DNA from 4 places in the Nocardia terpenica genome. Region 1 is predicted to be linked to each of the others. Evidence: riboswitches for the same ligand, from Rfam matches in the RefSeq annotation. Region 1 holds a riboswitch; each other region holds the start of a gene.
What was found. A riboswitch is a leader RNA that binds a small molecule or an ion and turns the genes downstream of it on or off. The one in region 1 is predicted to bind S-adenosylmethionine.

Region 1 (5,334 bases):
GTCGCGGGAGCGCACGACCTCGAGGCCCTTGCAGCCGGGCAGCAGATCGGCCAGCTCCTGCTGGGTACGCAGCGGATACAGCCGATCAGAGTCGACGCCGCCGACGATGCACGGCACCGGCGTCGCCGCCAGTGCCGCCGCCACGCCGCCGCGGCCGCGGCCGATGTCGTGCCGGTTCATGGCCTCGGTCAGCAGCACGTAGGTGGCCGGGTCGAAGCGCGCGACCAGCTTCTCGGCCTGGTACTCCAGGTAGCTCTGCACCGCGTAACGTCCACCGTTCCAAGGGTTCTCCGCGCCCTGGGCGTTGTTCTCGAAACGATGGTCGAGCTCGAACTCGGTGCGGTAGGTCAGGTGCGCGATGCGCCGGGCGATGCCCATGCCGGTCGCCGGGGTCCGGCCGGTGCCGTGATAGTCGCCGCCCTGCCAGTCCGGGTCGGCCTTGATCGCGGCGATCTGCGTGGTCTGGGTGCCGATCTGATCGGCGGTGGCCCGCGCGCCGACGGCCAGTACCAGCGCGGCGTCCATCCGGTCCGGATGGCCGACGATCCATTCCAGCACGCGCATGCCACCCATCGAGCCGCCCACCACGGCGGCCAGCCGGTCGATGCCCAGCAGGTCGAACAGCCGCACCTCGGCGTTCACCTGGTCGCGGATGGAGATCTCGGGAAACCGTGCGCCCCAAGGCTTTCCGTCCGGTGCGAGGGACGCCGGGCCGGTGCTGCCCTTGCAGCCGCCCAGCACGTTGGTGGCGATCACGCACCACTCGTCGGTGTCGAGCGGGGCGCCCGGCCCCACGATGCCGTCCCACCAGCCCGGCAGCGGGTGCAGTTCGTCGGGCGCGCCGACCACGTGCGAATCGCCGGTCAGTGCGTGCTCGACCAGCACGATGTTGTCCAGCTCGGGCGACAGCTCGCCCCAGCGCTGCATGGCCAGCGAGACGTCGGGCAGCACCGCGCCGTTCTCGAGCCGGAGGTCGCCGATGCCGATGGTGTCGAGCCGCCCGTTCGGCGGCGGCAGCAGCGTGGCCGCCGCCGAACGGGAGGTGCTCGATTCGATACTCACTGTCAACGTGCCGCCGCCGCCAGTCCGGCGCGCAGATCGGCCAGGAGGTCGTCGATGCCCTCGATGCCGACGGCCAGGCGGACCAGGCCGGGAGTCACGCCGGAGGCCAGCTGCTCCTCGGGGGTCAGCTGCGAATGCGTGGTCGAGGCCGGGTGGATGACGAGGGAACGCACATCCCCGATGTTAGCCACATGGCTGTGGAGCACTAACGCGTCCACGAACTTCTTGCCCGCGTCCACGCCGCCTGCCAGCTCGAACGACACGATCGCGCTCACGCCCCGGGGCGCCAGCCGCTTGCCGCGCTCGTACCACGGCGAGGTCGGCAGACCGGCGTAGTAGACGGTCTCGACGCCCGGCTGCTCGCTGAGGAACTCGGCGACCTGCTGTGCATTGGACACGTGCCGCTCGACCCGCAGGCTCAGCGTCTCCAGCCCCTGGCTGATCAGCCACGCGTTGAACGGCGAGACCGCCGCGCCCAGATCGCGCAGCAGCTGCACCCGCGCCTTGAGCGCATAGGCAGGTGCACCGAGCTCGGCGAACACCACGCCGTGGTAGCTCGGATCCGGCACGGTGAAGCCCGGATACCGCGACTGTCCGCTCGCATCCCGCACGGTCCAGTCGAAGGTGCCGCCGTCCACGATCACCCCGGCGATGGCCGACCCGTGCCCGCCGAGGTACTTGGTGGCCGAGTGCACCACGATGTCCGCGCCGTGGCGCAGCGGCTGGATGAGATATGGCGTGGCCGCGGTGTTGTCGACGATCAGCGGCAGCCCGGCCGAATGCCCGACCTCGGCGATGCCCGGAATGTCGAGGATGGAGCTGCTCGGGTTGGCGATGGTCTCGCCGTAGAGCGCCTTGGTGTTGGGCCGGATCGCGGCCTTCCACTGCTCCAGATCGTCGGGATCGTCGACGAAGCCGACCTCGATGCCCAGCTTGGGCAGCGTGTAGTGGAACAGGTTGTAGGTGCCGCCGTACAGGTGCGGGCTGGACACGATGTGATCGCCCGCTGCCGCCAGATTGAGGATGGCCAGCGTCTCCGCGGCCTGCCCGGACGCCAGCAGCAGCGCCGCGACGCCGCCCTCCAGCGCGGCGATGCGCTGCTCCACCACGTCCTGGGTGGGGTTCATGATGCGCGTGTAGATATTGCCCGGCTCGGCGAGGCCGAACAGTGCCGCGGCGTGATCGGTGTCGCGGAAGGCATAGGAGGTGGTCTGATAGATCGGCAGCGCCCGGGCGCTGGTGCTGCCGTCGGGGGTCTGGCCCGCGTGGATCTGCTTGGTGTCGAAGCTCCACTCCGCCGGATCGAGGGCGGGTGTGGACGCGGTCGAGTCAGTCATGGGGGTACTCCGGGAGCGTCGCCGAGACTCGGCGTGGGGATGTTATCGGGGTTCGAAAGATGAACAGCAACAACACATGTGGATGACCTCCTGAAAGTCGCGCTTGCCCTCGGCTTTCGAGAGCCCGGTCATCACCCGGAGCACCCCACCGCAACAGGAGGGTTGCCGGCCAGCAAGCCGGGGCTTAGCGCTGGCACTCATGACCTGACGAACATGGTAACGGATGCCCCACGCACAGAGCGAGCGGTTCCCGAGCCAGCCCCCCACCCCACCCACCCGAACGCCGAAAACCGCACGGCCACACAGGAATTAGCCGCAGCCGCCCGGAAGCCCGGTGCAACCTCCCACCCCGATCCGCATTGCACTCCCGCTCAGCTGGCCCAAACGACATCGGGTTCCACTAGGGTCGCCAAGCGATATCCCACCCCTGCCCTGGTACCCAGCGGTATCGCGCTCCCTACTAGGTGGCGAGTGCGTTGCCGACCGCAGCTCGGTCGGTCCGCCGTCGGCCCCTGCGCAATCGGTCCGGCTTGCGGGCGGACAGCTGGGCAGCCGATGCGTTGCCGAATGCCCTTCGGTGGGTCGGCGATCAAGGTCTGCGTGAGCCCGTCGACTATGTCGAGCACCTGGTCGTGGCTGTCTGGTTGCTCACACCCCGATCGCGGTCATATGCGGAGGCGGAGGTCAGGGGCTCGGGCGGTCCGGGCGGGCTGCTATCGGCCCCCGCGCAATCGGTTCGGCCACCCCTGAACAGGACGGTGCCTGGAAGCGGGGAGAGGCGAACCAGTACGCTTGTCTTGTTTAGCACCTCGAGTCTCGCGGACAATGCGGGGCGTATACGTTGTCTGTTGAACAGCTGGGGTCCGCTCACAAGCGTGTTCGCCTGGTTGTGCAATGGGAGCACCTTCCTAGGAGGACACGAAGATCCATGTCCAAGATCAAGGTTGAAGGGACCGTCGTCGAACTCGACGGCGACGAGATGACTCGGATCATCTGGCAGTTCATCAAGGACAAGCTGATCCACCCGTACCTCGACATCGACCTCGAGTACTACGACCTGGGTATCGAATACCGGGACAAGACCGACGACCAGGTGACCGTCGACGCCGCCAACGCCATCAAGAAGCACGGCGTGGGCGTCAAATGCGCCACCATCACCCCCGACGAGGCGCGTGTCGAGGAGTTCGGCCTCAAGAAGATGTGGCGGTCGCCCAACGGCACCATCCGCAACATCCTCGGCGGCACCATCTTCCGCGCCCCGATCATCATCTCCAACGTGCCGCGCCTGGTGCCGGGCTGGACCAAGCCGATCATCATCGGCCGTCACGCCTTCGGTGACCAGTACCGCGCCACCGATTTCAAGGTGCACCAGGCGGGCACCGTCACCCTCACCTTCACCCCCGAGGACGGCAGCGAGCCGATCGTCCACGAGGTCGTGAAGGTTCCCGAGGACGGCGGCGTCGTCATGGGCATGTACAACTTCAAGAAGTCCATCGAGGACTTCGCGCGGGCGTCGATGAACTACGGCCTGCAGCAGAACTACCCGGTCTACCTCTCCACCAAGAACACGATCCTGAAGGCCTACGACGGCATGTTCAAGGACACGTTCCAGGAGATCTACGAGACCGAGTTCAAGGACCAGTTCGACGCCGCGGGCCTCACCTACGAGCACCGCCTCATCGACGACATGGTCGCCTCCGCCCTGAAGTGGGAGGGCGGCTATGTGTGGGCCTGTAAGAACTACGACGGCGACGTGCAGTCCGACACCGTGGCGCAGGGCTTCGGCTCGCTGGGCCTGATGACCTCGGTGCTGCTCACCCCGGACGGCCGGACCTGCGAGGCCGAGGCCGCGCACGGCACCGTGACCCGTCACTTCCGCCAGCACCAGGCGGGCAAGCCGACCTCCACCAACCCGATCGCCTCGATCTTCGCGTGGACCCGCGGCATCGCTCATCGCGGCAAGCTGGACAACACCCCCGAGGTCATCGGCTTCGCGCAGACCCTCGAGGACGTCGTCATCAAGACCGTCGAGAACGGCCAGATGACCAAGGACCTGGCGCTGCTGGTCGGCGGCGATCAGGGTTATCTGACCACCGAGGAATTCCTCGGTGCTCTCGACGCCAACCTGGCGCGCGAGCTGCGCTAGCGCGGCACCCCACATCGTTCCGGGTGTGCAAAGGTCGGAACGACGTGAGAGACGTCCGGGCACCCGCCCCCACCGCTCGAGGTGGTCGCGGGTGCCCGAATTGTTTTACGGATCAGTAGGATTCATCGGCCGGTCGATTCCGGCAAAAAGCGCGCCGGAATGACGGAGAAGCGCGCCGGATGACGGAGAGGCGCGCGCCGGAATGGCGGACGGTGCGCGAAGCGCCCGTGATCTCCGCGACAGCGGCCGATTTTCCGGCGCTCGTGCAGCAACTCGATTCCGGGTGAAAGTAGTTCTCCGCCAACAGTGTTCGGGTATGTGCGGGAGTGGTCCGCAGGCGGGCATCCGACCGGTGAGTGAGATCACGTTTGGTGGGGGTATCGAGGTCCCTACCTGCCGTGTTGCGCTTTAATCGTGGCCTCACCGAATGTGCCCGAAGTGGCCTACCCAGACACCGCGCCCTCCGCCGTGCTCCCGCACGGCCACCCCGACGCGCCCGCGCGAACCAACTGGCACATCCCGGCAATGCTGGCGTTGGCGCTGGGCGGTTTCGGCATCGGCACCACAGAATTCGTCACCATGGGTTTGCTGCCGGATATTGCGCGCGCCCTCCACGTCTCCGAACCCACTGCCGGGCATGCCGTTTCGGCCTATGCCCTTGGCGTGGTCGTCGGCGCCCCGCTGCTCGCCGCGCTGTGTGCGCGCATGCCGCGCAAGCGCCTGCTCATGGCGCTCATGATCGCGTTCACCCTGGGCAATGTGGCCTCGGTGATCGCGCCCAGCTTCGAT
Region 2 (5,334 bases), on a different contig from region 1:
TTCCATTCGGTCATCCGACCAGCGTAGCGACCGGTTTCGGACGCTCCGCGCGGCGTGTAAAAGGTACGCTAAATATGCTGCGCCGCAGTGGTTTTGCCCGGCATTCGCAACGGATCATGGACATGTCAGCCATCGATGCCGGAGGCCGCCATGTTGATGATGCACCAGGGTATCGGCCTGGAACGATTCAATGCGCTCCCCCGCAGCCGAGCCGTGCACGCGCTCTACGAATGCTGCTGCTGTGTCACCTGGGCGGAGCGGATCGCCGATCACCGCCCGTACGCCGACACCGAGGCGCTGCTCGCCGCCGCCGACGCCGAACTGCGCGCGCTGTCCGGCCGCGACCTCGACCGGGTCTTCGATTCGCTTGCCCACGAATCGGTTTCGGAGCGGTCCGCGCCGGAGCTGGCGCGGGTCACGCACCGGCGCATCGACCGGATGCTCGGCCCGGCCGAGGGCTACCCCGAGTATTGATCCGCCGCCGATCTTCCGGCGGGCGTCGGTGATCGCCTCTACCCTGGGTGCCATGCGCAGGTCGTTGCCTCCCGTCGCAGCCCGGGTGTCGGACACGCTCATCGCGCGCGGCCACCACGGGGTGATCGTCACCCGGTCCGAGCCCACCCACACCGCCGAGCAGGCCGCGCAGGCCCTCGGCGTCGAAGTGGGCGCGATCACCAAGTCGCTGGTCTTCCTGCTCGACGACGATCCGGTGCTGCTGCTGGTCTCCGGCGCCCACCAGGTGGATCTGGCGCGGACCGGAGAACGCTTGGAGGGCACGCTCACTCGCGCCCCGGCCGAGCTGGTGCGCGAGGTCACCGGGCAGCCGCTGGGCGGCGTGGCCCCCGTCGGGCATCCCACCAACCTGCCGATGTTCGTGGACAACGCGCTGTCCGGGCACCGCGAATTATGGGCCGCCGGCGGGCATCCCAACACGGTGTTCCGCACCTCGTTCCCGGAGCTGGTCCGCATCACGGCGGGCCTGGCCATCGACGTGGACTGACCTGCATGTTCACCGTGGACCGAGGCACGGCCCGGAATATCGGCCGCGCGCGCGACGTAGGTTAGGGCTGTGGACAGTTCACCCGACACCGGTCTGCAGGTACCCGACGATCTGAGCGGGATCACCGCGGCCCAGTACCGCGGGGCCATGCGGCACTACCCGGCCGGTGTCACCATCGTGACCCTGAATTCCGAGGCCCGGCCGGTGGGTTTCACCGCGACCTCGTTCGCCTCGCTGTCGGCGGAGCCGCCGCTGATCTCGTTCAATATCGCGCACACCTCCTCCAGCATCGATGCCATGCTGCAGGCCCGGTCGGTGGTGGTGCACTTCCTCGGCGAGCATCAGCAGCATCTGGCCCAGCGGTTCGCCCGCGCCGCCGACGAGCGCTTCGCCGACCGGTCGCTGTGGACCCCGCTGGACACCGGCGAGCCGGTGCTGCACGGCACCCCGATCTGGGTCCGGGCCACCGTGCACCAGCTCATCCCGATCGGCGACCACACCCTGGTGGTGGGCCTGGTCACCCGGGTGCACGACAACACCGGCGACGAGCCGATCGCGGCGCCGCTGCTGTACTACAACGGCAGCTATCACCGGCCCACCGGGCTGGAGTGAACCCGCCGCTAACGCAGCAGTGAACCCACGGCTATGGGGCACAGCATGTTTCGAACGGGGGGGGGTTGACAACCGCTCCCGGCATCTGACAATCTCGGCTCAGGTCATGAGTGCCAGCGTCAAGCCCCGGCTTGCTGGCCGGCAACCCTCCTCCGCGGTGGGGTGCTCCGGGTGACGACCGGGCCGTCGTCCACAAGGGCACGGCAAGCGCGGACTCCGAAACCGCACCTTGCACCGGAGTCCCTGAGCCGAAGGGATTGCGTGATGCCCGCCGTTCTCGACCAGACCTGTACCGCCCTCGCCCGCGTCTCCGGATGCGATCTGCGAGTTCCGTTGGTACAGGGGGGAACCCGCACCTACGCCAATTTCGACTACGCCGCCAGCGCCCCCGCCCTGGCCCAGGTCACCGACCGGGTGACCGAACTGCTCCCGCTCTACGCCAGCGTCCACCGCGGCGCCGGATACGCCTCCCGCGTCTCCACCGAGTGCTACGAAGCCGCCCGCGGCTCGGTGACGCGCCTGCTCAACGCCGCCGACGACCAGGTCGTGGTGTTCACCCGCAACACCACCGATTCGCTGAATCTGCTGGCGGGCTGCGTGCCCGGCGACACCGTGGTCCTCGACATCGAACATCACGCCAACCTGCTGCCCTGGACCCGGCACGGCCGCCGGGTGGTGCCCGCCGCCGACACCGTGGAGGAGACCATCCGCCGCCTCGTCGCCGAGCTGTGCGCCAAACCCGCTGCGCTGCTGGCGATCACCGGGGCCTCCAACGTCACCGGCGAGGTGCTGCCGCTGCAGCGGCTGGCCGCCGTCGCGCACCAGTGCGGGGCCCGCATCCTGGTCGACGCCGCGCAGTTGGCCCCGCACCGGCGAATCGACCTGCAGGCCACCGGAATCGACTATCTGGCGTTCTCCGGGCACAAGCTGTACGCGCCGTTCGGAGCCGGGGTACTGGTGGGCCGCCGCGACTGGCTCGACGCCGCGGCCCCGTACCTGGCGGGCGGCGGCGCGGTCACCGAGGTCACCACCACCGGCGCGCAGTGGGCGCCCGCCCCGCAGCGCCACGAGGCCGGTTCCCCGAACGTGCTCGGTGTCGCCGCCCTCGCCGCGGCCTGCGACACCCTGGCCGCCCTCGACCCGCAGGCCGTCGCCGACCACGAGCGCACCCTCGCCGACCGCCTGCGCTCCGGCCTGAAAACCGTTGCGGGCGTGCGTTTCCTGCAGATCTGGCCGGACAGCCCCGACAGCGTCGGCATCGTCGCCTTCACCGTGGATGGCTTCGAGCCCGGCCGCGTCGCCGCCTACCTCTCCGCCGAGCACGCCATCGGCGTCCGCGACGGCCGCTTCTGCGCCCACCCCCTCCTCGCCAAACTCGGCATCCCCGCCGCCCTCCGCGCCAGCATCGGCCTGGGCACCACTCCCACCGACATAGACCGCCTCATCGCCGCCCTCACAACCCTCACCACCCAGGGCCCCACCTGGAACTACACCACCACCAACGGCCAGTGGAACCCCACCCCCGAAACCCGCCCCGGCCTCACCACCACCCCCACCCCCGGCGCAGCCCCCTGCACCTTCTAACCCCAAGCCCATCACCCACCCCTCACGGCATCAAATACCGCGCCGCCAGCTCCTCCACCAACGGATCGTCCTCCCCCACCGCATCGAGCGCGTCCAGATCGGCCTCCACCGACACCTGCCGCGTGTCGTCCTGCTCGGGGTCGGGGATGCCGTCCTCCAGGAGCTGGCGGAGCAGCTTCTCGCGCACGCGTGCCTTCAGTGAATCGGCCATGTCGTCAGCATGCCCAGTGCGGCAGTGGAATTCGCCGCACCACGCCGGGCGGGATCACACCGGCGCGAGCCACGTGCCCCAGGGCGTATTGCGCAGCACGGTGAATGCGGTCAGCACCGCGACGATTATCCACAGGGACCCCCAGCTCATGGCGAACGGGAACGGATTCGGCGGCAGGCCGCGCCACCGGCGCAGCGCCCAGCGGCCCCAGACCACCGCGAAGCCCACCAGCAGCGGCAGCACCAGCACATTGCTGTGCACGGCGTCGAGAAGCCGCCCGTCGGTGAGGTTGTGCACGGCCCGCAATCCGCCGCACCCCGGGCACCACAGTCCGGTCAGCGCATAGAACGGGCAGATCCCGTACGACCCCTGCACATGCGGATCCCGCACATGCAGCAGCGCGATCGAGCCCGCCGCGGCACCGCCGACGAGCAGCGGGACTGCGAGGGTGCGCCAACCGCTGCGGGTCGGCCCGGCGGGCAGGGCATGCGCGGTATCCACGATGTTCACGGTAGCGACGAACGACCGTGGCCCGCCAGGTCAGTCGGGCTGGGCGAACCGCAGCGTATTACCGAACGGGTCGATGACCTCGAATCCCGGCCCGCCCGGCCCGTCCTCCGGCGCGCCCGGCCGCGCGAATCCGTACTGCTTCGAAGCCAATTCCGCATGCAGGGCGCCGATATCGTCCACAGCGATCCACAGCGTGGTGCCGGGGGTGCCGTCACCGTGGTGCTCGCTCAGGTGCAGCGTCGCCGCCGCCCGGGACACCTGCGCGTACAGCGGCAGCCCGGGCTCGAAACGATGCTCCCAGTCGACGGTGAATCCCAGGTAGTCACGGTAGAACTCGTACGCCTTGGCGACGTCGAAGATGCGCAGGATCGGAACGGGCGTGGACAAATTCGAAGATTCGGCTGCCATACCCCGATGCTAGCCCCGCCCCTTGACAGACTAGAACTTGTTCTAAACACTGCTTGTGATCGCCGTCACTGGGAGGTACCGATGATCCTGGACCGCTTCCGACTCGACGGCCGGGTGGCCGTGGTGACCGGTGCCGGACGCGGCATCGGCGCGGCGACCGCGCTGGCCCTGGCCGAGGGGGGCGCCGATGTCGTCATCGCCGCCCGCACCGCGACCCAGCTCGACGAGGTCGCCGAGAAGGTGCGCGCGCTGGGTCGGCGGGCGATCACCGTCCCCTGCGACCTGTCGGACCTGTCCGCGGTGGCGGCGCCGGCCGAGACCGCGGCCGCCGAACTGGGCCGCCTCGACATCGTCGTCAACAATGTCGGCGGCACCATGCCGAACACCTTCCTGACCACGACGCCGGAATTCCTCGAGGAGGCGTTCCGGTTCAATGTGTCCACCGCGCACACGCTCACCCGGGCCGCGGTCCCGCATCTGCTGGCGGCAGGCGGCGGGTCGGTGGTCAATATCTCCTCGATGATGGGCCGCTCCCCCGGCCGCGGTTTCCTCGCCTACGGCACCGCCAAAGCCGCACTCGCGCACTGGACCCGGCTGGCCGCCACCGATCTGGCCCCGCGCATCCGGGTCAATGCGATCGCGGTCGGCTCGGTGCTCACCTCGGCGCTGGAGGTGGTGGCGCAGCAGCCGGAGATCAAGCAGCGCATGGAGGCGGCGACGCCGCTGCGCCGGCTGGGCGAGCCGTGGGAGATCGCGGCCGGCATCGTCTACCTGTGCGCACCGGCGGGCGGCTACCTGACCGGCAAGGTGCTCGAAATCGACGGCGGCATCGAACATCCCAATCTCGAACTCGGTCTTCCCGATCTGTAGCAGGAGCTTTCGCATGACCTATCGCGTGGTGCAGTGGAGTACCGGCAATGTCGGGCGGCGCGCGCTGCGGACGATCATCGCCCGGCCGGATCTCGAGCTGGTCGGCGTGTGGGTGTCCGGTCCGGCCAAGGCCGGGCGC
Region 3 (5,334 bases), on a different contig from region 1:
TCACGTGCTGCCGCAGGACGATCCGGCCATCCCGAACTACGGCTACCTTGCCATGCCCAAGGCGGGCACCGAGGTGTACGAGCTGGACGGCCGCCTGGTGGACGCGGTCTACCGCAATACCAAGGACGTCGAGCTGGCCGACAGCCCGGCCGCCGACCGGGCCCGGGCCGCCTTCCCCGGCCAGGAGGGCCACAAACCCGTTGTGACGCAATGCGATACCGCCACCGGCGACAACTTCTGGTCCGGCGCGGACTCCTCCGCGCAGACCGCCGCCATCGTCTCCTCCTCCACCAACGGCCAGGGCCGCTACTGCACCTCGCAGATGGAGGACAACGCGACCGCCGCCGCGCTGGCCCGGGCGGGGAAGCTCAACCGGTGGGTATGCCTGCGCACCGCAAGCAATTTCGACCGGCCGCGGCCGGGGCAGTCGGTGGGAGACCTGCTGAGGGGCATCGACGGGGGCGCGGATTCACCGGGGTTCCCGCTGGCGGTCGACAATGCTTATCGGGTTGCCTCGGCGGCGGCGGACTATTTGATGAAGCACCCGAATTTGGATTGATCCCGGCCAAAAGCATGCCGGGAACAAGAGGGCGGGCCGGGACTACTTATCGATCACCGGAAGCGGAAGTGTATCTCCCGGTGCGAGTTTCGGGAGGTCGCGGCGGTTCAGGCGGAGGGTGGGGGGCTCCTGGTGGGCGGGGCGCACCTTGACCGGCAGGCGGTAGAGGGCGCGGGCGTTGTCCTCGAAGACCCGGTAGGCGTCGGCCCCGACCGCGTCGGCGATCAGCTCGATGTCGCGGTCGCGGAACGGGCGGCCCGCCCGAGTGCCGGGCAGGTCGGAACCGAACATCAGCGCCTCCGGATTCACGGCGTGGATCCGGCGCAGCGCGACGCCCACGTCCATCGCCACCCGGCCGAACCCCGACGCCTTCACCTTCGCCCCGCGATCCACCAGATTCAGCAGGTACGGCAGGCATTCGTCGGACATGCCCATGTGGTCGATGGACAGCGCGGGCAGCTTGGAGATGACCGGCTCCAGCGAGCCCAGCATGGAGCCGTCGATGTACAGCTCGACGTGCCACCCGGCCAGCTCGTGCGCGCGCAGCGCCTGCATGGTCAGCGCCACGATGTCGCCCGCGGCGCGCTTGAGGTTGAACCGCAGCGCCCGCACGCCCGCCCGGTCCAGGTCGAGGATCTCCTCGTCGGTGGCGTCGGGGTGCAGCGTGATCACCCCGACCCAGCCGGGCCCGAGCTCGGCCAGCGCCGCCCGCAGAAACCCGGAATCGGTGCCCTGGAAGGAGCCGCTCACCACCGCGCCCGCGTCGACGTCGAAGCGCGCCATCCGCTTTCGGTAGTTCGCGATGGTGTAGGGCTTCGGCAGGTAGCCCTCGTTCTCGATCAGCGGGAACCGCGGATCGATGATGTGGACATGGGCATCGAACACGTGATCAGCATGCCTCAGAACGGTGACACAGGGAGCGAAGTCAGACCTTGTGCGGTTCGCTCGCGCGCAGCATGTCCTCGCGCTCGACGACCTTGACCCGCTCGCGGCCCTGCGGCTCGCCGAGCGAGCGCTCGTGCGCGTCGAGGCGGTACCAGCCCGCCCAGGTGGTGAACGGGATGCCCTTGCCCTCCAGCCACGCGGTGACCGCTTCCGGATCCGGCTGCTCGGCCGGGGTGAAGGCGGGGGCGTCGTCGATCAGGCAGGCGATGGTCTCGTTGGCGTCGCCCTTGGTGTGGCCGATCAGGCCCACCGGGCCGCGCTTGATCCAGCCGGTCACATAGGTCGCGGGCAGGTAGCGGGCCGCGCCGTCGGCGTCCTCGTCGATCAGCACGCGCCCGGCCTCGTTGGGCACGGTCCCGGCCTGCTCGTCGAACGGCAGCTGCGGGATGTTCTGCGACAGGTAGCCCACGGCCCGGTACACCGACTGCACGTCCCAGTCGTTGAACACGCCGGTGCCCTTGACGTTTCCGGTGCCGTCGAGCTGGGTGCGCTCGGTGCGCAGCCCGACCACCTTGCCGTCCTCGCCGACGATCTCGTGCGGGGACTCGAAGAAGTGTAGAAACAGTCGGTGCGGACGGTCGCCCACGTCGCGAATCGCCCACTGCTCCAACGTATTGCAGACCATATCGACCTGCTTGGAATGCCGCCGTGCGGCTTCGGAGCCCTCGTCGTAGTCGATGTCCTCGGGGGCGACGATGACCTCGATGTTCGGCGAATGATCCAGCTCGCGCAGTTCCAGCGGGGTGAACTTGGCCTGCGCCGGGCCGCGGCGGCCGAACACGTGCACCTCGAGCGCCTTGTTGGCCTTCAGCCCCTCGTACACGTTCGGCGGGATCTCGGTGGGCAGCAGCTCGTCGCCGGTCTTGGCGAGCACGCGGGCCACGTCCAGGGCCACATTGCCGACGCCGAGCACCGCGACCTTCTCCGCCTCCAGCGGCCAGTCGCGCGGCACGTCCGGATGGCCGTCGTACCAGGACACGAAGTCCGCCGCGCCGTAGGAGCCGTCCAGATCGATGCCCGGGACCGGCAGCGCGCGGTCGGCGTTGGCGCCGGTGGAGAAGATCACCGCGTCGTAGAAGCGCCGCATATCGGCCAGGGTGATGTCGGTGCCGTAGTCGATATTGCCGAGCAGGCGTACCTGCGGCTTGTCCAGAACCTTGTGCAGCGCGGTGATGATGCCCTTGATGCGCGGATGATCGGGCGCGACGCCGTAGCGGATCAGGCCGAACGGGGCGGGCATCCGCTCGTACAGGTCGATGCTCACCTCGGCATCGGACTTCATCAGCGCGTCGGCGGCGTAGATTCCGGCCGGTCCGGCGCCCACGATCGCGATGCGAAGTGGTCGGGTCGCTGCACTCTGTTCGGTCATTCTTATGCGCACCCTCTGGTCGAAAGCTCTGTCGTCGGTATTGTGGCCCGTCCTTCTTAGCTTAGGCTAAGTTGACGCGCGGGCCGGATGTCACCCGGCGTGTTCGCCGTCCCAATCGATGCCGCTTCGTTGCTGCGCGGGGACGCGGAGCCACCCGGCCGCGGCCGGGGGTTCTGGTGATTCTATCGGCGTGGGGTGTGATCACTATTCCCGGTACGGTCCGGGAAATATGGGTGTGAGCTGAGCCACCGTGGCCCACCGGGGATGATCGGTGCATGAGCGATGCCGCCGACGGCTCCACCCAGGCCACCCCGATCGACCAGCGCGAGGCGACCCGGTCCGCGCTGCCGTTCCTCATCGCGGCCGTGATCGCGGTGCTGGTCGTCATCGCGGTGATTGCCATGGCGCTGCTGCGACCGGCTGAGAACAATGTCACACAGGCGGACCGAATCGCGGCCGCCGTCAAGAACTTCGCCGCCGCGCAGGCCGAATCCGATCCTGCCCGGCGCGCCGCCGCGGCCTGCGCCGGATTCGATCCCGCGAAGTCGCCGCTGGGTCCCGGCGCGGCCGGGAAGAAGGTCGACATCACCGGGCTCACCGATCCGGCGATCGACGGCGACCGCGCCAAGGCGACCGTGACCAGCGAGGTCGACGGCCGCAAGACGACGGCCACCTGGAATCTGACTCGGGCGGACGGGAAGACGTGGCTGGTGTGCAATTGACACCGGAGCGCGGGCCAGGCACTCTCAGTGAAGGTCATGAGTACCAGCGTCAAGCCCCGGCTCGCTGGTCGGCAACCCTCCTCCGCGGTGGGGTGCTCCGGGTGACGACCTGGCCACGCACCGGAATCTCCCGAGTGCGGCAAGTGCGGATTCGCGAGGAGGGTTCATCGAATGAGCTACGCGGGTGACATCACCCCACGACAGGCGTGGGAGCTGTTGCGCGACAATCCCGATGCGGTGCTGATCGACGTGCGCACCGAGGCCGAGTGGCGGTTCGTCGGGGTGCCCGACACCGCCTCGATCGATCGGCCGACGGCCCTGATCGAGTGGGTGGACGGGACCGGAGCGCCCAACGCGCACTTCACCGATCAGCTGAAACAGGTACTGGCCGAACGGGATTCGGACAGCACCGCGCCGGTGATCTTCCTCTGCCGGTCCGGGCAGCGGTCGATCGGCGCGGCGACGGCGGCGACGGCGGCCGGCTACGCCCCGTCCTACAACGTGCTCGAGGGTTTCGAGGGTCCGCTCGACGCCAGCGGGCATCGCGGCGGCGCCGGCTGGCGCGCCGAGGGACTGCCCTGGCGGCAGTCGTGATCGCCGGCGGCGCGTTCGACCGGCCGCTGCCCGAGGGCGTGGGCCCGGCGACGCTGGGAGTCCGTGGCGGACTGCGGCGTTCGGGTTTCGAGGAGACCGCCGAGGCGCTGTATCTGTCCTCCGGTTTCGTCTACGAGAGCGCCGAGGCGGCCGAGGCGGCGTTCACCGGCGATGTGCCGCACTTCGTGTATTCGCGCTACGGCAATCCGACGGTGGCCATGTTCGAGGAGCGGATGCGGCTGCTGGAGGGCGCGCAGGCGTGCTTCGCCACCGCCAGCGGCATGTCGGCCGTGTTCACCGCGCTCGCGGCGCTGCTCGGCCGCGGCGATCGGCTGGTGGCCGCGCGCAGCCTGTTCGGTTCCTGTTTCGTGGTGTGTAACGAGATCCTGCCGCGCTGGGGCGTGGAGACGGTCTTCGTCGACGGCGAGGATCTCGACCAGTGGGAGCGGGCGCTGTCGCGGCCGACGCAGGCGGTGTTCTTCGAGACCCCGTCCAACCCGATGCAGACGCTGGTGGATGTGCGCCGGGTGTCGGAGCTGGCCCACGCGGCGGGCGCGACGGTGGTGCTGGACAACGTCTTCGCGACCCCGCTGCTGCAGCGCAGCCTGGAGCTCGGCGCCGACGTGGTGGTGTATTCGGGCACCAAGCACATCGACGGCCAGGGCCGGGTGCTCGGCGGCGCCATCCTGGGCGCGCAGGACTACATCGACGGCCCGGTGAAGCACCTCATGCGGCACACCGGCCCGGCGCTGAGCCCGTTCAATGCCTGGACGCTGCTGAAGGGCCTGGAGACGATGCCGCTGCGGGTGCGCCAGTCGGTGCAGTCCGCCTTGCGCATCGCCGAATTCCTGGAGCGGCATCCGGCGGTGTCGTGGACGAAATACCCGTTCCTGCCGTCGCATCCGCAGCACGCGCTGGCGCTGGAGCAGATGTCCGGCGGCGGCACGGTCGTCACCTTCGAACTGGTGGCCCGGCCCGACGAGGCCAAGAAGCGCGCCTTCGAGGTCCTCAACCGCCTGCGCATCATCGACATCTCCAACAACCTGGGCGATGCGAAATCCCTCGTCACCCACCCTGCCACCACCACACACCGCGCCATGGGCCCGGAAGGCCGTGCGGCCGTGGGGATCACCGACGGCGTCGTG
Region 4 (5,334 bases), on a different contig from region 1:
GTCGAGGAGGTGCTGCATGCCGGTCGATAACCCCCTGTCCCGGCTCACGGGCTGGGCACGCACCTGGGTCGAGAGGCACAGCGTCGTCCCCGGGGACGAGGTCGAGCCGGGGCCCTGGTCGTGGGTGAATCCGAGCTGGCTGCCCGCCGTGCTGGGCACCGCGCAGCTGTGACGAGCGCCGTCACGCCACGTGTGAGGGCCGGAAGCATAATCGGCGGCGGCGTCCCGCGTTCGGCATGGTGTGCGTGACGACGGCCGTCGCCAGCCCGCGCGGGTCGATATCGTGGCGCCGCATGTCCTGGCCGAGCGCGTCGAGGTGGATGAGGGTGTGCCGGAGCAGTGCGGAACCCACGTCCGTGGATTCGACGCACGCCTCGTAGTACGCCTGCGCCGCGCGCGGGTCCTCGGTCAGCGCGGCCAGCGCGCCCAGCCGCACGCGCTGGGTCAGGCCCTCCCACAGCTGCGCGTCCTCCGCGGTTCGCAGCGTGCGCCAGCCGCCGCGATAGTCCAGATCGCGAATGATGTCGTCGGCCGATTTCCCCAACCGGGTCTCGCACACCACCGCCCACAGCGCGCACAACCAGCTCATCGCGCGCAGGCTGTCGACTGCCTCCCAGCGCACCGCCAGATCGGCCTCGGCCTCGGCGTGGGTGGTGCGGTTCGACCAGCGGAACACCAGCGACTCGATCTCCAGCAGCAGGTCACCGGGGAGGTCGGCGTCGTCGGGCCGCACGATCTGCACGGCCCGTCCCGACCTCAGATCCCGCAACTCGACCATGTCCGACTCGCCCGTCGGCACCCAGCGGTACAGTTCCCTGCTCATCAGCGGCGGCCCCCAGATCGGCGCGGCGGCACGGGACCTCCGAGGAGAGGCCCCCTCGGATTGAGCCACGAATTCCGCGAAAAATCCACCGCCATGCCGCACGGGCGCGCCGCGCGGGCGAAAACCTCAGCGCGGCACCGAACTCCGCCGCGGACCGGTGAGCAGCCTGCCGAATTCCCGGTTCGCCAGCCGCATGGCGGTCTCGTACGGCCAGGCGAACTTGCGGGACAGCCAGTAGGCCAGCCGGATGTCGGCGGAGGTGTACACCAGAAATCGGTTGTGCGCGATGCCGTCCAGGATGCGCTCGGCGACCCGCTCCGGCGGCACCGCGTGGCCCTCGAACCGCCGCGCCAGCCGCTGCGCGCGGGGGTCGTCGCGATCGATGCCGACGATCTCCACGGTCCGCATCAGCGGCGTGCGCACCGCGCCCGGCACCACCAGGCTCACCCCGATGCCGTGCCGCTCCAGGTCGAAGCGCAGCACCTCCGAGACCCCGCGCAGGCCGAACTTGCTGGCGCTGTAGGCGGCATGCCACGGCAGCGCCAGCAGCCCGGCCGCCGAGGAGACGTTGACCAGGTGGCCGCCGCGCCCGGCGCGCACCATGGGCGGCACGAAGTTCTCGATGATGTGGATCGGGCCCATCAGATTGACCTCGATCATCGACCGCCAGTGCCGATGCTCGAGATTCTCCACCGTGCCCCAGGCGGAGATGCCCGCGATATTCATGACCACGTCGACGCTGCCGTGTTCGGCGTGGATCCGGCCCGCCCACGCGGTGACCGCGTCGTAGTCGGTGATGTCGAGCGCGGGGGCGTCGAGCACCTCGCCGCCCGCGTCGCGAATCAGCGTCACGGTCTCGGCCAGCCCGTCGGCCGCGATATCGGTGAGCACCAGCCGCGCACCGGCGCGCGCCGCGGCCCGGGCGGTGGCCCGGCCGATGCCGCTGGCCGCACCGGTGATCAGGCAGGTCCGGCCGCTCAGATCCTTCATGTCGCTCTCCTCGGCCCGCATGGGGAAACGGCGCTGTTCACACTAGGGTATTGCGAACACTGTTGTACACAGGGACGGCGTTCCCGCTTCCCCGTGCGGGAAAACCCGCTGCCAACAATTGAATTCACGATGATCGTGAGTGCAGACACCGGGTCGAGCCTGCCTTACCGTCGATAACACCCATCCAGAGCGGTTGAGAGACCTGGCTCCCCGAGACCGCAGCAACCCCCGGCCACCGGAGCGGGTGCTACCGCCAGGACCGATGGAGGATCGCAATTCCATGAGTACTCTGGCCGCAGTCGAGCCCGCCGATACCCCCGCGGCGTCGGCGGCCGACGACGATGCGCTGCCCGTCGCCCGAACCTGGCACCCCTGGCGCTGGCTCGCCGCGGCGATCGCGCTGGTGCTGGTGGGCCAGTTCGTCCACGGACTGGTCACCAATCCGGGCTGGGACTGGCCGACGTTCGCCCGCTACTTCACCGCCGCCTCGGTGCTGTCGGCACTGAAGATCACGGTGGAGCTGACCTTCTGGGGCACGCTGTTCGGGTTCCTGCTCGGCATCTGGCTCGCCGTCGCGCGATTGTCGAAAATTCCGGTGCTGCAAGTGATCTCGTGGGCCTACGTGTGGGCCTTCCGGTCGATTCCGCTGATCGTGCAGCTGCTGTTCTGGTTCAATATCGCCTACCTGTACAAGCGGCTGTCGCTCGGAATCCCGTTCGGCCCCGCCTTTCTCACCTTCGACGTGAACGGGGTGATCAGCGGGTTCACCGCCGCGGTCATCGGTCTGGCGCTGCATCAGGCGGCGTATTCGGCCGAGATCATCCGGGCCGGGATCATCTCGGTGGATCCGGGGCAGCTGGAGGCGGCCAAGTCGCTGGGGCTGCCGTGGCGGCGGCAGTTCTTCACCATCGTGGCGCCGCAGGCGATGCGGGGCATCCTGCCCAATGCCGCCAACGAGGTGATCAGCCTGTTCAAGGGCACCTCCATCGTGTCGGTGATGGCCATCGCCGAGCTGTTCTACCAGGTGCAGGTGATCTTCGGCCGCAACGGCCGGGTGGTGCCGCTGCTGATGGTGGCGACGGTCTGGTACATCGTGCTGACCTCGGTGCTGACCGTCGCCCAGTACTACATCGAACGGCACTTCGCCAAGGGCGGCTCCCGGGAGCTGCCGCCGACGCCGCTGCAGCGGGTGCGGGGCAAGATCGCCGAGATCACGGGGGAGCGCGGATGAGTGAGTATGCGGTCGAATTACGCGGGGTGCGTAAGCATTTCGGATCGCACGAGGTGTTGCGCGGCATCGACCTGGCGGTGCGGCCGGGCGAGGTGACGGTGATCCTGGGCCCGTCCGGATCGGGCAAGTCCACCCTGCTGCGGACCATCAATCACCTGGAGAAGGTCGACGCCGGAACGGTGCGGGTGGGTGGCGAACTCGTCGGCTATCGCCGCCGCGGCGCGAAGCTGCACGAGCTGAGCGAGCGCGAGATCCTGCGGCAGCGATCCCGAATCGGGTTCGTATTCCAGAACTTTCATCTGTTCCCGCACCTGACGGTACTGGAAAATGTTGCGCTGGCGCCGGTGTCGGCGCAGGGCCGCCCGCGCGCGGAGGTCGAGGCCGAGGCGGTGCGGCTGCTGGAGCGAGTCGGCCTGGCCGACAAGGCGAATCAGTATCCGCGCCGATTGTCCGGCGGGCAGCAGCAGCGGGTGGCGATCGCGCGGGCGTTGGCGCTGCGGCCCGGGGTGGTGCTGTTCGACGAGCCCACCTCGGCACTGGATCCGGAGCTGGTGGGCGAGGTGCTGGACGTGATCCGCGCGCTCGCCCGCGAGGGAGCCACGCTGGTCATCGTCACGCACGAGATCGGATTCGCCCGCGAGGTGGCCGACACGGTGGTGCTCATGGACGAGGGCCGCATCGTCGAACAGGGTCCGCCCGCACAGGTGCTCGACGATCCGTCGCACCCGCGCACCCGGGCCTTCCTCTCCCACGTTCTCTGAGCCGACCGGGGGGTCGATTCGTCGCGCTCCCGGTGGAAAAGGATTCCAATGACTGGACGACCGCGCGGATTCGCGCCGGCGCGCACCGTACATCAGGTCGCGCAGGACGACCCGCTCGCCGCACCGCTGCTGGCCGAGTTGGCCATCGAGTACAGCTCCCGCTACGGCGGATCGGCCGGGGAACAGCACCGGGAACTGCTGGGCTATCCGGCCGCCGAATTCGCCCCGCCCGACGGCGCGCTGCTGGTGGTGGTCGAGGCGGGAGAACCGGTGGCGGGCGGCGCCTTTCGCCGACTCGACGCCGAAACCGCGGAGCTGAAACGGATCTGGACCGCGCGCGAGCACCGGCGGCGCGGGCTGGGCCGGTTCGTCCTGGAGCAGTTGGAGGCCGAGATCGGGCGTCGCGGCTACCGGCGCATCTATCTGACCACCGGGCCCCGGCAGCCGGAGGCGGTCGGGCTCTACCGCGCCGCGGGATATACGGCGCTGGAACGCAATGTGTTCAAGGACGGCAACCGGCTGCATCCGTTCGAGAAGTACCTGCCGGAGAGGGTGTCCGTCGCGTGAAGTTCCTGCTGCTGACCCTGATCACCCATCAGCCCGATCCGGTCACCGGGGCGAGCGAGACACCGGCGCAGCGCCTGCGACGCGTGGTCGAATCCGCCAGGCTGGCCGAGGAACTCGGCTACGACGGTTTCGCCGTCGGTGAGCGGCACGAGGATCCGTTCATCTCCGCCGCGCCGCCGGTGGTGCTCGCGCACATTGCCGCGGTCACCTCCCGCATCGCGCTGTTCACCGGGGTCACCACGCTGAGCCTGCTCGACCCGGTGCGCGCCTTCGAGGACTATTCGACGCTGGACAACCTGTCCGGCGGGCGGCTGGAGCTGATCATCGGCAAGGGCAACGGCGCGGCCCAGGCAAAGCTGTTCCACGTCACCGCCGAGGACCAGTGGGAGCGCAATCGCGAAGGCTACGAACTGTTCCGGCTGCTGTGGGAGCGCGAGTCGGTCACCTGGAGCGGCCGCTTCCGGCCACCGCTGACCGACGCGAAGGCGCTGCCGCGGCCGCTGCAGGCGCGACTACGCATCTGGCATGGCAGCGCCACCAGCAGGGAATCGGTGGAATTCGCAGCGCGCCAGGGCGATCCGCTGTTCTCGGCCAACGTCACATATCCGATCGAGCCCTACGCCGAACTCGTGGACCACTATCGAGAGCGTTGGGCCGCCCACGGCCACGACCCGGCCGACGCCCTGGTCGGCGCGGGCACCGCGGGCTTCTATGTGACCCGAGACGCCCAAGACGCGGTCCGCACGTATCGACCGATCTTCGAGGCGCGCCAATCGGTGGCCCGAAAGCACGGCGTCCCGACCGTATTCCACTCGATCGAAGACTTCGTAGAACGCAGCTCCGCCCTGATCGGCAGCCCACAGCAGGTACTGGACAAACTCTCCCGCTACCACGCCCGATTCGCCCACGATGTAATCCACCTGAGCGCAGACGGCGACGGCCTCACCGACAAACAACACCGA

Region 2: it holds a riboswitch for S-adenosylmethionine, as region 1 does, so the genes downstream of both, HPY32_RS15110 (aminotransferase class V-fold PLP-dependent enzyme) here and HPY32_RS00020 (bifunctional o-acetylhomoserine/o-acetylserine sulfhydrylase) in region 1, are expected to answer to the same signal.
Region 3: it holds a riboswitch for S-adenosylmethionine, as region 1 does, so the genes downstream of both, HPY32_RS21410 (rhodanese-like domain-containing protein) here and HPY32_RS00020 (bifunctional o-acetylhomoserine/o-acetylserine sulfhydrylase) in region 1, are expected to answer to the same signal.
Region 4: it holds a riboswitch for S-adenosylmethionine, as region 1 does, so the genes downstream of both, HPY32_RS15830 (amino acid ABC transporter permease) here and HPY32_RS00020 (bifunctional o-acetylhomoserine/o-acetylserine sulfhydrylase) in region 1, are expected to answer to the same signal.

Annotation. Positions count from the first base shown of each region.
Region 1 covers NZ_JABMCZ010000001.1:856-6,189, forward strand. The annotation lists gene metX (homoserine O-acetyltransferase MetX) at 1-1,068, opposite strand, end outside; gene HPY32_RS00020 (bifunctional o-acetylhomoserine/o-acetylserine sulfhydrylase) at 1,065-2,399, opposite strand; SAM riboswitch class IV at 2,494-2,604, opposite strand; gene HPY32_RS00025 (NADP-dependent isocitrate dehydrogenase) at 3,328-4,545, shown strand; gene HPY32_RS00030 (MFS transporter) at 5,071-5,334, shown strand, end outside.
Region 2 covers NZ_JABMCZ010000002.1:795,134-800,467, forward strand. The annotation lists gene HPY32_RS15090 (crotonase/enoyl-CoA hydratase family protein) at 1-14, opposite strand, end outside; gene HPY32_RS15095 (2-oxo-4-hydroxy-4-carboxy-5-ureidoimidazoline decarboxylase) at 154-474, shown strand; gene HPY32_RS15100 (YbaK/EbsC family protein) at 527-1,000, shown strand; gene HPY32_RS15105 (flavin reductase family protein) at 1,148-1,612, shown strand; SAM riboswitch class IV at 1,715-1,828, shown strand; gene HPY32_RS15110 (aminotransferase class V-fold PLP-dependent enzyme) at 1,877-3,196, shown strand; gene HPY32_RS15115 (hypothetical protein) at 3,219-3,407, opposite strand; gene HPY32_RS15120 (DUF2752 domain-containing protein) at 3,462-3,908, opposite strand; gene HPY32_RS15125 (glyoxalase superfamily protein) at 3,948-4,325, opposite strand; gene HPY32_RS15130 (SDR family oxidoreductase) at 4,407-5,195, shown strand; gene HPY32_RS15135 (NAD(P)H-dependent amine dehydrogenase family protein) at 5,209-5,334, shown strand, end outside.
Region 3 covers NZ_JABMCZ010000003.1:50,909-56,242, forward strand. The annotation lists gene HPY32_RS21390 (purine-nucleoside phosphorylase) at 1-559, shown strand, start outside; gene HPY32_RS21395 (amidohydrolase family protein) at 602-1,444, opposite strand; gene HPY32_RS21400 (FAD-dependent oxidoreductase) at 1,485-2,873, opposite strand; gene HPY32_RS21405 (Rv0361 family membrane protein) at 3,149-3,595, shown strand; SAM riboswitch class IV at 3,628-3,747, shown strand; gene HPY32_RS21410 (rhodanese-like domain-containing protein) at 3,767-4,189, shown strand; gene HPY32_RS21415 (O-succinylhomoserine sulfhydrylase) at 4,186-5,334, shown strand, end outside.
Region 4 covers NZ_JABMCZ010000002.1:951,870-957,203, reverse strand. The annotation lists gene HPY32_RS15850 (flavin reductase family protein) at 1-30, shown strand, start outside; gene HPY32_RS15845 (hypothetical protein) at 17-172, shown strand; gene HPY32_RS15840 (hypothetical protein) at 182-823, opposite strand; gene HPY32_RS15835 (SDR family oxidoreductase) at 950-1,813, opposite strand; SAM riboswitch class I at 1,991-2,082, shown strand; gene HPY32_RS15830 (amino acid ABC transporter permease) at 2,094-3,044, shown strand; gene HPY32_RS15825 (amino acid ABC transporter ATP-binding protein) at 3,041-3,805, shown strand; gene HPY32_RS15820 (GNAT family N-acetyltransferase) at 3,854-4,372, shown strand; gene HPY32_RS15815 (LLM class flavin-dependent oxidoreductase) at 4,369-5,334, shown strand, end outside.